Regions from separate parts of the Ensifer meliloti genome, predicted to be linked through region 3. Evidence: riboswitches for the same ligand, from Rfam matches in the RefSeq annotation. Region 3 holds a riboswitch; each other region holds the start of a gene.
What was found. Region 3 has a riboswitch for cobalamin ahead of PZL22_RS04140 (ABC transporter substrate-binding protein). Riboswitches for the same ligand answer to the same signal wherever they lie in the genome.

Region 1: another riboswitch for cobalamin. It lies ahead of PZL22_RS22375 (aromatic ring-hydroxylating oxygenase subunit alpha); the one in region 3 lies ahead of PZL22_RS04140 (ABC transporter substrate-binding protein).
Region 2: another riboswitch for cobalamin. It lies ahead of bluB (5,6-dimethylbenzimidazole synthase); the one in region 3 lies ahead of PZL22_RS04140 (ABC transporter substrate-binding protein).

Annotation. Positions count from the first base shown of each region.
Region 1 is NZ_CP120365.1:3,223,076-3,227,384, reverse strand. Features, by position in the region: gene PZL22_RS22380 (FAD-binding oxidoreductase) at 1-346, opposite strand, end outside; gene PZL22_RS22375 (aromatic ring-hydroxylating oxygenase subunit alpha) at 343-1,587, opposite strand; cobalamin riboswitch at 1,702-1,904, opposite strand; gene PZL22_RS22370 (DUF6656 family protein) at 2,225-2,818, shown strand; gene PZL22_RS22365 (L-threonylcarbamoyladenylate synthase) at 2,884-3,858, shown strand; gene PZL22_RS22360 (FAD-binding oxidoreductase) at 3,906-4,309, shown strand, end outside.
Region 2 is NZ_CP120365.1:707,703-712,011, forward strand. Features, by position in the region: gene PZL22_RS10455 (acyl-homoserine-lactone synthase) at 1-154, shown strand, start outside; gene PZL22_RS10460 (DUF2865 domain-containing protein) at 322-1,449, shown strand; gene bluB (5,6-dimethylbenzimidazole synthase) at 1,908-2,591, opposite strand; cobalamin riboswitch at 2,637-2,849, opposite strand; gene PZL22_RS10470 (SDR family oxidoreductase) at 2,889-3,710, opposite strand; gene PZL22_RS10475 (phytanoyl-CoA dioxygenase family protein) at 4,082-4,309, opposite strand, start outside.
Region 3 is NZ_CP120364.1:913,715-918,023, forward strand. Features, by position in the region: gene PZL22_RS04130 (alpha/beta fold hydrolase) at 1-16, opposite strand, end outside; gene PZL22_RS04135 (GlxA family transcriptional regulator) at 164-1,153, shown strand; cobalamin riboswitch at 2,435-2,665, shown strand; gene PZL22_RS04140 (ABC transporter substrate-binding protein) at 2,835-3,902, shown strand; gene PZL22_RS04145 (FecCD family ABC transporter permease) at 3,899-4,309, shown strand, end outside.

The sequences.
Region 1 (4,309 bases), on a different replicon from region 3:
GCCCGAACGCCTTGAGCATCATACCCGGCTTCAGATTGTCGAACATCCAGCGGGTGCCGATGCTTCCCGGCTGCGCCTTGACCGTGACCGCGACCGAAAGCGGGCGCGATGGCGAGGATGACAGCGTATAGGTGCGCATCACCGGCTCGGCTGCGACGGGCAGTTCGAGTGTCACGAACTGCCCGGGCAGGTAGCGGAACCAGGCCGGCTTGTCGGAGCGGAAGGTGAAGGTCATCACGTCAGCGGTTTCGGCTACGGCCGACATGCACTCCAGCATGTGCTGACGGTCTCTCCAGGGATCGAGCTCGTCGAAATGGTGAAAGGAGCGAGGCATTTCCATGGTCATGCCACCCGCGAGAGATGCGCGGCCCCGCCCTGAAGGCGGTCCAGCATGAAGCTCGAATACCACTCGACGAACTGCATGACACCGCCCTCGTGTTCGGCGGAATAAGGACCCGGCTCATAGGCGGGCGAGCGAATTCCGAAGGCGTTTTCCTCAACGATCTGCCGGTCCTGATCGTTGGTCTCCGTCCAGACGTGCGTCAGTTCGTCTATCGTGTAGTCGACGCCCTCCACCGCATCCTTGTTGACCAGCCATTTGGTCGTAACCTCAGTCAGTTCCGGCCCGAGCGGCAGCACGCGGAAGGTGATCGCATGGTCGCCGAGAATGTGGTTCCAGGTCGTCGGATAATGGAAGAGGAGCAGCGTCCCGATGCCATCGGCGTCTACGCCGGTGGAGAGTTGCTTGCGGACAGCCTTCTGTCCGGACATCGTATAGCTCTCGGCGCCGTTGATCAGCGGCATTCTCGTCATGCGGAACTGGCCCGTGGGCGCGATCTTGAAGGCGCTCGGAAGGCCCGCCGCCTCGCATTTCTGCCAGTGGGCGCCGATTTCCGGATCGTTCATCGCCCCCTGGACACCGGTTACGGTCGGCGCTTCCGGATAGGTACGGCAGAGTTCCGGATGATTGGCGGCGCAGTGGTAACACTCGCGATTGTTCTCCCAGACCAGCTTCCAATTGCCCTTCTCGACGATGGTGCTCTCGAAGGCGACCTTCGTTTCCCCCAGGCGATGCGGCGCGAGATAGGCCGCGACCGTCTCGCGGAACGGCCGGAAGTCCATCGGGTGTTCGGCAAGACTGATGAAGATGTAACCGCCGACGGTCTCGCAGTGGATCGGCTTCAGACTGTGCTCGGCCGGGTCGAAGCCCTCGGGCATCTGCCGCGCGAAGAGCAGGCGGCCGTCGAGTTCGTAGGTCCACTGGTGGTAGGGACAGACGAGTTTGGCGGATGAGCCTTTGTGCTGCGTGCAGACGCGCGAGCCGCGATGGCGGCACGAATTGTGCAGTGCCCGGACCGCGCCCTGCCTGTCTCGAACGATAACGACCGGGTAATCGCCGACCTGCGCCGTGAAATAGTTCCCCGGCCGCGGGACTTCGCAATCATGGCCGATGAACAGCCAATCCTTGTACCAGATCTGCTCCAGGTCCTGACGGTAATAATCAGGATCGACGTAGAAGGCGCGGTCGAGGCTGTAGCCTTCGCGACGGGTCTTCAGCTTGCGCAGCATTTCGGTCTGAATTTCCATGCCCTTGTCCTCGTTTTTCCGCCGTTTCGGAGAGGCAGGACTGGAACCCGCGCCGGCCGCATGGACCCGCAACGCAATTGGCTCCGATCCGGCTGCCCGCCGCAACCAGCTACGGTCTATTTCTGCTTCAAGGCTGGTTTCCGGGCTCTGGAGCCGTCCGCAAGGGACCTGCCCGGCGCCTTCCCGGACGCGGTGTCCAGTGGCCTTCTGCCGTGGCTGTTCGCTCCACCACCGTTGCGGGGGCAGCGCCGGGATTTGACCGGCTTCCCAATTCTCCGCCCTCCCTTCGAGGCGGCACCTTGAGTGTCCTCATCTAAGCCTGAGGACCGGCCCGGCAACTGCCAATAGACGACATCCGATTCCAGAAAGACGACAGCCAGACGCGACACAAGCGGCACGAAGGCATGCAATATTATCCATAACAAACAAGGAAGTAGATGAATGCCTGCGCAGCTGGCGGATTTTTCGGCAGCGCCGTTCATGGCGCGAAGGCGAGTGGCCATTCTGCGACACGGCCCGCCAACACAAGGGTCTGATCGATGCCCGCCCGGTCATACCGGGACCAATTCGTTAACTGTGATGATTTAACGTTCGCCGCGATCAACCCGCTTGCGGACAGGATGGCGCGACGACGCCCATGGCAAAACTCCGATATTACGACGCTGCCGACAAGGCGGCCGCGCCGCCGAAAGCCAAGGCTCACACCGAGTTCCTGCGGACCGGCCGGATCGATAGACGCCGGTGGATGCCGAACGAGCGTCAGTATCTGAGTTATGCCGAGGTGGCGCAGCAGACGGCGCGGAAGCTGACGACAGCGGGCGAGACGACCCACAGGCGAATCAACGGGTTTCATGCCTCGATCCAGTTCCCGAAGATGGTTTTCCATCGCGCGCTCCCCAGCAGTCCGCATCTCGGCTATTGCCACGTGACCGCCGCGAAAACCTGCCTCGCCAATGGGCACGAGATCACCTGGTCCTTTTATTTCGCGAACTTCTTCTGCGAGCTCGGGAACGAGACCCATTTCTTCGACCGTATCCAGCCGGGCTACTCGCGCATGTATTTCGCCGTCGCGATCGAGCCCGACGCCAGCGAGGAACGGATCGTCGTCAACCGCAACGTGCGCGGCAACGGGCTGATTTTCCGGACGCAGGATCCGAAGGTGGCGCTGAAGAACGTGCTGATGCTCGGCGCACGCGACGAAGCCTTGCGCCGGATCGTTCGCAGCCTTTGACAAAGAAAATCGTTCTGTTTTTGCGGTCGCTCCGTTAAGGAAGCGACGGAAAGGATCAGAACGCCATGGCCGAAATCATCGACACGCGCACCGAACCTGAGCGGGCAATCGAGAAAGCCTGCGCGGTTCTATCGGACGGCGAACCGGTCGCGATCCCGACGGAGACCGTATACGGCCTTGCCGCCGATGCCACGACCCCCGATGCGATCAGCCGCATCTATGAGATGAAGGGGCGGCCGCGGTTCAATCCGCTGATTTGCCACGTCTGCGATCTGGCGATGGCAGAGGCGCATGTGACCTTCGATCCGGTTTCGAGACGTCTGGCCGAGGCCTTCTGGCCCGGCCCCCTCACGCTGATCCTGCCGCAGCGGCGGGAGAGCACCGTGCACACGCTCGCGTCCGCCGGTCTCGATACGCTCGGAATTCGCATGCCCGACGGCTTCTCGCGCCGGGTGATCGCCCGGTTCGGGCGGCCTTTGGCAGCGCCGAGCGCCAACACCTCGGGCAAGATCAGCCCCACCAGTGCGGCCCATGTGCAGGCGGATCTCGGTTCCAGGCTGAAGCTCATCCTCGACGCGGGCCCGGCCGCGATCGGCCTGGAATCGACCATCGTCAAGGTCGAGAACGGAAGGCTGCGGCTGCTGAGGCCCGGGGGGCTCGACGCGGCAGAGATCGAAGCGCTGACCGGGCTCGCCATCGAGCGCCCGGAGGCCGCCGGCGCTGTCATCGAGGCGCCCGGCATGCTCGCCTCGCATTACGCTCCCGGTGCCGCTGTGCGGCTCGATGCCGATGAGGTCCGAAAGGGAGAAGCCCTGATCCGTTTCGGCGGAGAGGCGCTTCCCGGTGAAGCCGATGCCGCGATCGTCCTGGATCTCAGTCCGGGCGGCAGCCTGCGGGAAGCCGCCGCAAATCTTTTCGACTATATGAAAAAAGCGGATGCCAGCGGCGCCGCGACCATCGCTTTCGGCCCGATCCCGAGCGAGGGGCTCGGCGAGGCGATAATCGACCGGCTGCAGCGCGCGGCCGCGCCGCGGGGCTGATGGCCATCGGCACGCTTGAAGCAACCACGTTGATCCGAGGCAGGGCCATGACCACCGTACTTCCTTCTCCCGAACTCATCGCCTCCTTCGTCGATATCGTCGGGCCTGGCAATGCCCTCACCGCACCCGCCGACACGGCACCCTACCTCGTCGAGTCCCGCGGGCTCTACCGCGGCACGACGCCGCTCGTGCTCAGGCCCGGCTCCGTCGAGGAAGTTTCGCTGGTGATGCGGCTTGCGAGTCAGACCCGAACGGCAGTCGTGCCGCAGGGCGGCAATACCGGACATGTGGCCGGACAGATTCCACGCGAGGGCAAAGCCGACGTGGTCCTTTCCCTCGAGCGGCTGAACCGCATCCGCGACATCGACCCGGTCGGCAACGTGATCGTGGCCGACGCCGGCTGTATCCTGGCGGACATCCAGAAGGCCGCCGATGACGTCGACCGGCTTTT
Region 2 (4,309 bases), on a different replicon from region 3:
CATCGCCGATCCGCACAGAATCGGCTCCGTCCATGCGGTCGCCATCGCGTGGGAGGTGAGCAGGAACCTGCTCGAAACGATGAAGGCGGTGGCCTCCATCGAGGGCACCGTTCTCGATCGCCCGATGTCGCTTGAAACGGCACGCGCCGCCTGACCCGATAATCCGGGCCGTGCAGATCGCACGGCCCGCAGCTTCCATCCACGGGCATTGCGAATTAACGCAGATGCCCTCTTCCCGTTGCGCCATCTCGACAAGGTCCTATGATGAGACGGTAAGGCGGACACATCGGCAACGGTCCGCTGCAATGCAGGAAGAAGCACGTGTCCGCGTCCCCGAAGGTGGCATCCAAGATCCGGCGCATCGCGGCGGTTCTCGTACCGCTGGCGCTGGCCGCAGCCGGCCCGGCCGCAGCGTCCGGCGTTTGCGAACGGCTGGGCGCACGCCTCGCCGGCCTTCCCACAGGTTTCACGACGAATGCCAGCCTGCGCGATTTCACAGGTGCGGTCTCCCGCCAGAACATCGAGTTGCGCCGCGCCAAGAACGATCGCCGCCGAATGGAATGCAGCAGCGACAGCGTCGTCGTCATCGGCGGCGATGACGAGGCCGCTTGCGCCGAACTCGACGACACGATCGCGCGCATGGAGGCGAATCTACGGCAACTCAAGGCGCAGCGTAGGCATCTGATCGGCGGTGGTGACGACGACGTTCGTCGGCGCATCCTCGCTGCCATGGAACTCAACGGCTGCTCGGGAGCGCCCCGAGAGGGCTGGGATGCCGGAAGCGCCGAAGGCCAGTTTGCGAGCGCCGCCGACGGCACGGAGGTTCACCGGAACATCCTGCGCGACCTGCCGCCGGACAGCGGTGCCTATCCGCTTCTGCTCGACGCCCTCCGGGCAGAGCTACCGCTCACGGATGACGATTTCGCCGGCAGCCTCAGAACCATGTGCGTAAGGACATGCGATGGCGCCTTCTTTCCCATCTCCTCGCATGCCACGCCGGCAGACTTCGGTCGTGACGCCGATCTCTGCCGCGCGCGATGCCCGGGTGCGGAGACGGAGCTCTACTATCATGTGCTCGCGACGGAAGAAGCCGACCAGATGGTTTCGGCGACGACCGGCCTGCCCTACACCGATCTCCCAACGGCCTTCGCCTACCGGGCGCGCAGTGTCGGCTCACCCGGCATCTGTGGCTGCGGAATCCCGGACCCCGCAACGGATGCCAACGGGCAAAAGGCAGGCTCCGCCGGCAAGCTCACCGTCGTCAGCCCGTCGGTCATAACCATTGGCAGCGAGAAGAAGGCGCCGGCCAAGCCGATAGCAGAACGGCCCTACGACCCGGCCAAAAACAAGGTCCGCGTCGTCGGTCCGTCCTTCCTTCCGCAGGAGGAGAGCGCGATCGACCTCAAGCATCCGCTTGGGCCCCGTTACCAGCCGCTGCAGGAAAACTGACATACGCCGTTGCGAGCATTCTGCAAGCTTGGCGATGCTCTTGAATTCCTTGAGTACCGACTGCGCGGCCTACTGGACTTGTCCTTTGACCGTTGCCGATCAAAGGACAAAAACATGCAGAAGATCAAAGCGCGTCTGATAAGACGCGCGGCGCTGTACGTATCGAAGGACTGCAATCTCTCCTCTTCCTCATCCCTGTGCTTGTCACAGGGATCCAGCAGCGCCGCGTCTGCGGCGCGGGAAGAGTCCTTTCAGCCCAAGGACTTGGTCTGGCTGGATCCCTGTGACAAGCACAGGGATGAGGAGATCAACAAGCCGCGGCGGGTATCCCGAAACTCAACAGGCCTTGGGGCGGGGTGAGGAAAAGTGTGTGCGGTTTTCCGCCGCATCCCGCTCTAACCTCTTGGAATCGATCGCGTTCAAGTTTTTTGGTCGACCGACCTAATAACATCGTGATCTTAACGGACGCCCCAGCCTTCCTCGAAAACGAGATCTTCGAGCGGCAAGCGCTGTCGCCAGCCCTTCGCGGCGAGTTCCGGCTCTTGATACAGCTTGTCGACGAAACCGAGGCACAGCCAGGCGACGATTTCGACATGATCCGGGATTCCGAGGATAGCCTTGATCTCGCTCTCGTGGAAAATGCTGACCCAGCCGACGCCCACGCCCTCCGCCCGCGCGGCGAGCCAGAGGTTCTGGACGGCGCAAACGGTCGAGTACAGATCCATCTGCGGATTATGGGTGCGGCCCAGGACGACCGCTCCGCCGCGCGTCCGGTCGCAGGTCACGCAAATGCTGAGCGGCGCCTTGCGAATGCCTTCGAGCTTCAGCGACCGGTACTTCGCTTGCCTTTCGCCGGAAAACATCTCTGCGGCCTCGTCATTGGCGCGCTGGAAAGCCCGCCAGACTTTCTCCCGCGTCTCGTCCTGGCGCACGAGCACGAAGTTCCAGGGTTGCATGAAGCCGACGGACGGCGCCTGGTGCGCCGCACCGAGCAGGCGGGCGATCAGTTCCTCGGACAGTGGTTCGGGCAGGAACTCGTCGCGCACGTCGCGGCGCGTCTCAATGGCACGATAGACGGCAGCGCGCTCGTCCGACGAAAAAGCTCCGGCGGCCGTAAGGCAGCCGTTCGGGTCAGGCAGCATCGTTCGATCCCCAACAATGCGGAAACCTCCCGCCGTCCGCGCGGGGCCGGTCTATCTCGCCAGGCCGGTCTTCTGACTTCGGATCATCCGTTCGCGCCGCCTTCCCGAATAGCTTCAATATTCAGTGGCAAAGCTCTGAAAAGATTCAGAGCTTTTTTTGGCGAGAACGTCCCCTTCACAGCGTTGGGCACGTGCCGGAGCTGCACCGGCTTCCCGATTCTCCCGCATTTCGCGGGCACCTGACGGCGGCATATGGCCACAGGTCCCCACGAAAGGCAAGGCAAGCAAGCGGGAGCTTCAGAGCGGCGCCTCCGGATGAGGCGAGGCGCCATAGGCACCCCAGATCGACTGATCGAAGCAGATGACGGAACCCGTCATGAGGCCGGATTCTGCCGATGAGAGATAGGCGCAGGCACGCGCGACCTCGGCCGGGTCGACGAGCCTGCCGAAGGGCTGGCTCGCTGCCGCCTTTTCGAGCCAGTTCGCCGGCGCATCGTGATATTCGCGCTGGATCCGGTCTTCGCCTTCCGAGGCCATCCAGCCGATGTTGAGGCCGTTGACCCGTATCCGGTTGCGAAGGACGGCATAGGCGGTGTTCTTGGTCAGCGTCTCGAGTGCCCCCTTCGACGCACAATAGGCGGCGATGAAGGGCTGACCCGCCTTCGCCGACATGGAGCCGATATTGACGATCGTGCCCTCCGTCTTCTCGCGCCGCATCACCTTTATCACCTCCTGCATCAGGAAGAATGGCGCCCGCACATTGACCGCGAACATCCGGTCGAAGAGTTCCGGGCTGGTGTCGAGGATCGTACCCCTGTCGGTGATCGCTGCGGCGTTGACCAGCGCATCGACGCGGCCGAAGGCGCGGTCGCAAGCCGCCACGACCGCACGGGCATCCTCCACCCGCTCGAGATCCGCCGGTACGTAGACGACCTTCGAACCCGTCGCCGCGGCGATCTCGGCAGCTTTCGCCTCGCCCTTCGCCGCGTTGCGCCCGCAAATGACGACGCCGGCGGCGCCGCGCTCCGCGAAGAGTGCGGCAATCGTGGCACCGAGCCCCTGCGTGCCCCCGGTCACGATGGCGATCTTCCCGTCCAGTCGGGCGTGGTCCGTGCTCATCCTGATCCTCCCTTTGAGATGTTGGTGAATATGCCTTGGTGAGCGTGCATTAATGCCTGTTGAGATTTGGGATACCCGCCGCTACTTGTTTGATCTCCTCATCCCTGTGCTCGTCACAGGGATCCAGCCAGACCAAGTCCTTGGGCTGAAAGAACTTCTCCCGCGCCGCAGACGCGGCGCTGCTGGATCTCTGTGACAAGCACAGAGATGAGGAGGAGAGATTGCAGTCCTCCCCACGCTGACCGACGTGCTCGGCAACCTTGTCCGCACCGCCCTACGCGCCGACAAACCCACCAGAGCACCACCGCCATCATCCATCTCGCAGTAGCCGTGATAAACTCAAAATCTCAAAAGGCCTTAAGCCAAGACGGCTAGCTTAGCTTTTTCGCCGCCTGATCGGCCAGCGCTTCGGCAAACGCTTCAGCACTCCATTCGCCGGCGAGCGCTTCGTGCATCAGCTGTGCCTGCGTCCTGGGCGCCAGACCGCCAACCGGCGGATCACGATCGAGATTGGTCGGGAACGAATACCCCTCGGCGCACGCGGCAACCGCATTGGCAATTTCGTCCTGCGTGAGCTTGCCTCCGGCCGCAAGGACTTT
Region 3 (4,309 bases):
TGGTGATCGTAGCCATTTTCTTAATCCTTTCAGCGGGTTGGAGGACTGCCGGGTGGCGTGCTGTACTTGCCGCGCCCCGTGCTTGAAGAATTAGGCCGATTGCGAAATGATCGGGATTGGCGGATCGGACATTAGGCGGGCCGAAACCGACAAAGAGGGCGCCATGGCGAAGGGACAAGCACTGCCATCGAGGGCCGAGATCGGCCTCATGCTTTATCCGGGTTGCCAGATGGCGATGGTCCACGGCATGACGGATCTCATCGGCATAGCGGGTCAATTCTCCGCCGAGCGCGGCGGACCGGTGGCGCGGGTCAGTCACTGGCGGCTTCAGGACGACGGCTGTCTTGCGCGATGTTTCGACACCCATCCCGAACTCGGGTCCCGGCAGGCTCCGGAGATCCTGCTTGTTCCCGGCAGGTTGACGGGACCGATGGAGGCAGAGGAGGCAGCGCCCTATGCGCGCTGGCTGCTCGACCGGCATGCCCAGGGGGCGACGTTGGCATCGACTTGCGGCGGGACCTTCGTGCTTGCGGCGACTGGCCTGCTCAAGGGCCGCCCGGCGACGACGCACTGGCTGTTCGCCAACGCCTTCCGCGACCGTTTCCCCGACGTCCGGCTCGATCCGGACAAGATCGTCATCGAGGACGGCGACATCATCACCGCCGGCGGCCTCATGGCGTGGACCGACCTCGGCATGCGCCTCGTGGACCGCCTGTTCGGTCCGACGGTAACGGTCGAGACCGGGCGCTTCCTGCTCATCGATCCGGCCGGACGCGAGCAGCGGCACTATTCCAGCTTTTCGCCGCGTCTCAATCATGGCGACGAGGCGATTCTCAAGGTGCAGCATTGGCTGCAGGCCCGCGAGGCCCGCGCCGTCAGCGTCGCGGAGATGGCCAAAGTGGTGGCGATGGAGGAGCGCACGTTCCTGCGCCGTTTCAAGGCGGCGACAGGAATGAAGCCGATCGAATATGCGCAGCATCTGCGCGTCGGCAAGGCGCGTGAGCTCCTGGAGTTCACCAGACGCTCGGTCGAACAGATCGCCTGGTCCGTCGGTTACGAGGACGCGGCCGCCTTCCGCAAGCTGTTCCACCGCATCGTCGGGCTGTCGCCGGGGGACTATCGGCACCGTTTCGCCGTAGCAGCTGCCGGATAGCTTGCGCGGAGGACGGCGGCGTGCCGACGTCGCTTTTTTCGCGCCCGCGGCTGCGGAACAAATTTTCGTCTGAAGAATTAACAGGTGTCGCTTCTGTCCCCCAGCGACATTCAGGACCCCAACCTGTTGCAGTGCCCGCGTCATCCCCTGCGCGGGCACTCGCATGTCTGCGAAACGATTCCCCGCCGGCCTTCGGTCGGGGACGCAAGCGGGACCCCGCCAAGCGGCGAGGCCCCGCCTCAAGTGTCGCTGAAAAGGTTTAGGTCCTTGTATAGGTGGGAAGGCAAGAAGCTAGAGTGCCATCCGCGCCCATCTATAGGACCTTGGTCCGACCCCGTAAGGGCAAAGGTCTTAGGCCCGTTGCCAGCTGTGTCTCAGGGTACATATTGCAGCATTCGCTGCCGCTGGAGCCTGGAGCGGACAGTGTCTGCGGTCTGCCGCCGGCATTCCGCTCTGGCTCCTTGCACGATCACGTTCCATGATTTTGGGTCGACGGGGCCTAAAGTCATCGTGATCTCGGCAGGGGAACAACTCAACCGGATGGATCTCTCCCATGGCATTGTCGGACTACGGACGGAACAACACTGTTTCTGAAACGTGTCTCAGGACGCTCACTCACCCGTTGACGAACCTGATGTGCATTATCGCGGCCGTGTCGATTGCCGTTTTCGCGAGCGTACCGACAGGCATTCCCCCATACGTGCTCGCACCGATCGGTTTCATGCTGGTGGTCGTGGTTGACCCTTCAGAAATTGCATCCAGATTGAAGGCGCGCTCCGCAAGCCGGGGCGCCACGGCCGGCCGCTCGGAATCGGTGGCCGACGGCTGGCAGGCCAGCGGAAACGGGTGGAGCCTTACATTCCAACGCAAACGTGGCTCGACGAGAGGAGCGGCTCGGTCGAATATCGCCGCCGCGGCAAGGGAACGCGCGGCCGATAGCTGCCGCCGCTGAATTCGAGCCTGAACGCCTAGCGCCGCGCGTCGCCGACGCGCGGCGTTTACGCGCCCTCGCCACAAGCGAACTGATCGCCAAGCTCTGAAGCATGAAGGCAACAGGGCGAAGGCCGCCACAAGCCTCAGGACGCCCCATCGTATGCTGACGAGAAGGTGAACTCCCCCCGCCTTGCAAGCCTGTTGCCGGTACAGCGCAGAGCATCTGCTGTTGACGAATGTAATGATATAACATATTGAAATTGTCGTAATGAAATATCGCCGTAGCATTAACCGGATCGCGTGTGGGACATAACCGTTGCCTTCCACCTTGACCGGCGGCTGCGTTCCACATTAACTGGGACCGACGGTTCCCCTACCCGTGAGGTGGAGGGGATTAATAGGGAACACGGTGCGGACGACCCAAGAGGGACCAAGACCGTGGCTGCCCCCGCAACTGTAAGCGGATCGTCGTTCATCCTGGTGGCGCCTAGGCGCCAGCCACTGCGCGTACTGCGCGGGAAGGCAGATGAGCGACTTCTGTCCGTGAGCCAGGAGACCTGCCGTCAAATTCGATCCAACGTCACGGGCGGGGATGCCCGGAACAGGAGCAAGCCATGACCATCTTTCGCGCCTTACGGCGCACGCTTTCATCAGTTTCCCCGAGGTCCAGCCGTCACTCGTTCGATCGAACCCTATCGGCAGGCTGACGATCACGGCCGCATAGCGGCCTCACATTCGGGGACTATTCATGAACAACTTTCTGAAACGACCGCTCATTGCCGGTCTCATCACCTTTTCCGCAGGCGCAGCGGCTCTCGGCCATCCCGCCTTCGCTACCGAGACTACCTATCCGCTGACACTCGAGAATTGCGGACGGCAGATCACGTTCGACAAGACGCCGACGCGCACCGTCGCGATCGGCCAGAGCAGCACCGAGATCCTCTATCTGCTCGGCCTTGCGGACAAGGTCGCCGGCACCGCCCTCTGGGTCGGCCCCGTCCTTGAAGGTTACGAGGAGGTCAACGCCAAGGTCGAGCGCCTGGCAGACAACGATCCGAGCTTCGAAAGCGTACTTGCCAAGAAGCCGGACATGGTGGCGGTGCAGTTTCAGTGGCAGGTCGGCCCGGAAGGCGTGGTCGCGAGGCCGGAGCAGTTCGAGGAGCTCGGCATTCCGGTCTACACATCGCCATCGGATTGCACCGGCAAGGAGAATTCGGCGGCGAGCGACGGCGTGCGCCGGCAGGTCTTCACCATGGACCTCGTCTATCGGGAAATTCGCGAGCTGGCGCATATCTACAATGTTCAGGATAAGGGCGAGAAGGTCGTCGCCGAGCTGAAAAGCCGAGAAGAGGCGGCGCGCGCCAAGGTCGCCTCGGCCGGGGACAAGCTCTCGGCCGTCTTCTGGTTCTCCAGCGCTGCCGATGCCGACCCCTATGTCGCCGGCAGGAATGGCGCACCCGGCTACATAATGGCGGCGCTCGGGATCGAAAACATCATCGACACAGAAGACGAATGGCCGACGGTCGGCTGGGAAACCATCGCCAAAGCCGAGCCGACCATGATCGTTGCCGGCTCCATGGAACGTCGACGTTACCCGCTCGACAGCCTCGACGCCAAACTCGAATTCCTGAAGACCGATCCCGTGGCGAGCCTCATGCCGGCAGTCGCCAAAGGCTATGTGTTCGCCATGGATGCGCAGGCGATGAACCCGACGATCCGCACGATCGAGGGCATCGAAGCGCTGGCGGATGCCATCGCCGAGGCCGGACTTGCCTCCAAGGCGGGGCTGGCCTCCAAGGGTGGGTTGGGCAAGTGAGCCGCGTGCTGACCCTGGCCGGGCGAACGGGGACGGGACGCGTCGGCACGGCTCTCGCCGCGCTCGTCATCCTCTTCGCAGCACTCTGGATGGGCGCTGCGATCGGCGAAACGGCGATCCCGTTCAAGACCGTTGCGCAGACGGTCGCGAACCGGCTGTGGAACGCCGGCTATCCGCTGGCACCGATCGACGAGGGCATCATCTGGAGCTACCGGCTGAGCCGGGCGGTCGTGGCCGCTTCCTGCGGGGCGTCGCTCGCGCTCTCCGGGGCCGTGCTGCAATCGCTGCTGCGCAATCCACTCGCCGATCCCTACATTCTCGGCATCTCCGCCGGCGCCTCGACGGGCGCGGTCAGCGTCGCCATCCTTGGGGTGGGCGCCGGTCTGCTGACGCTGCCGCTCGGCGCC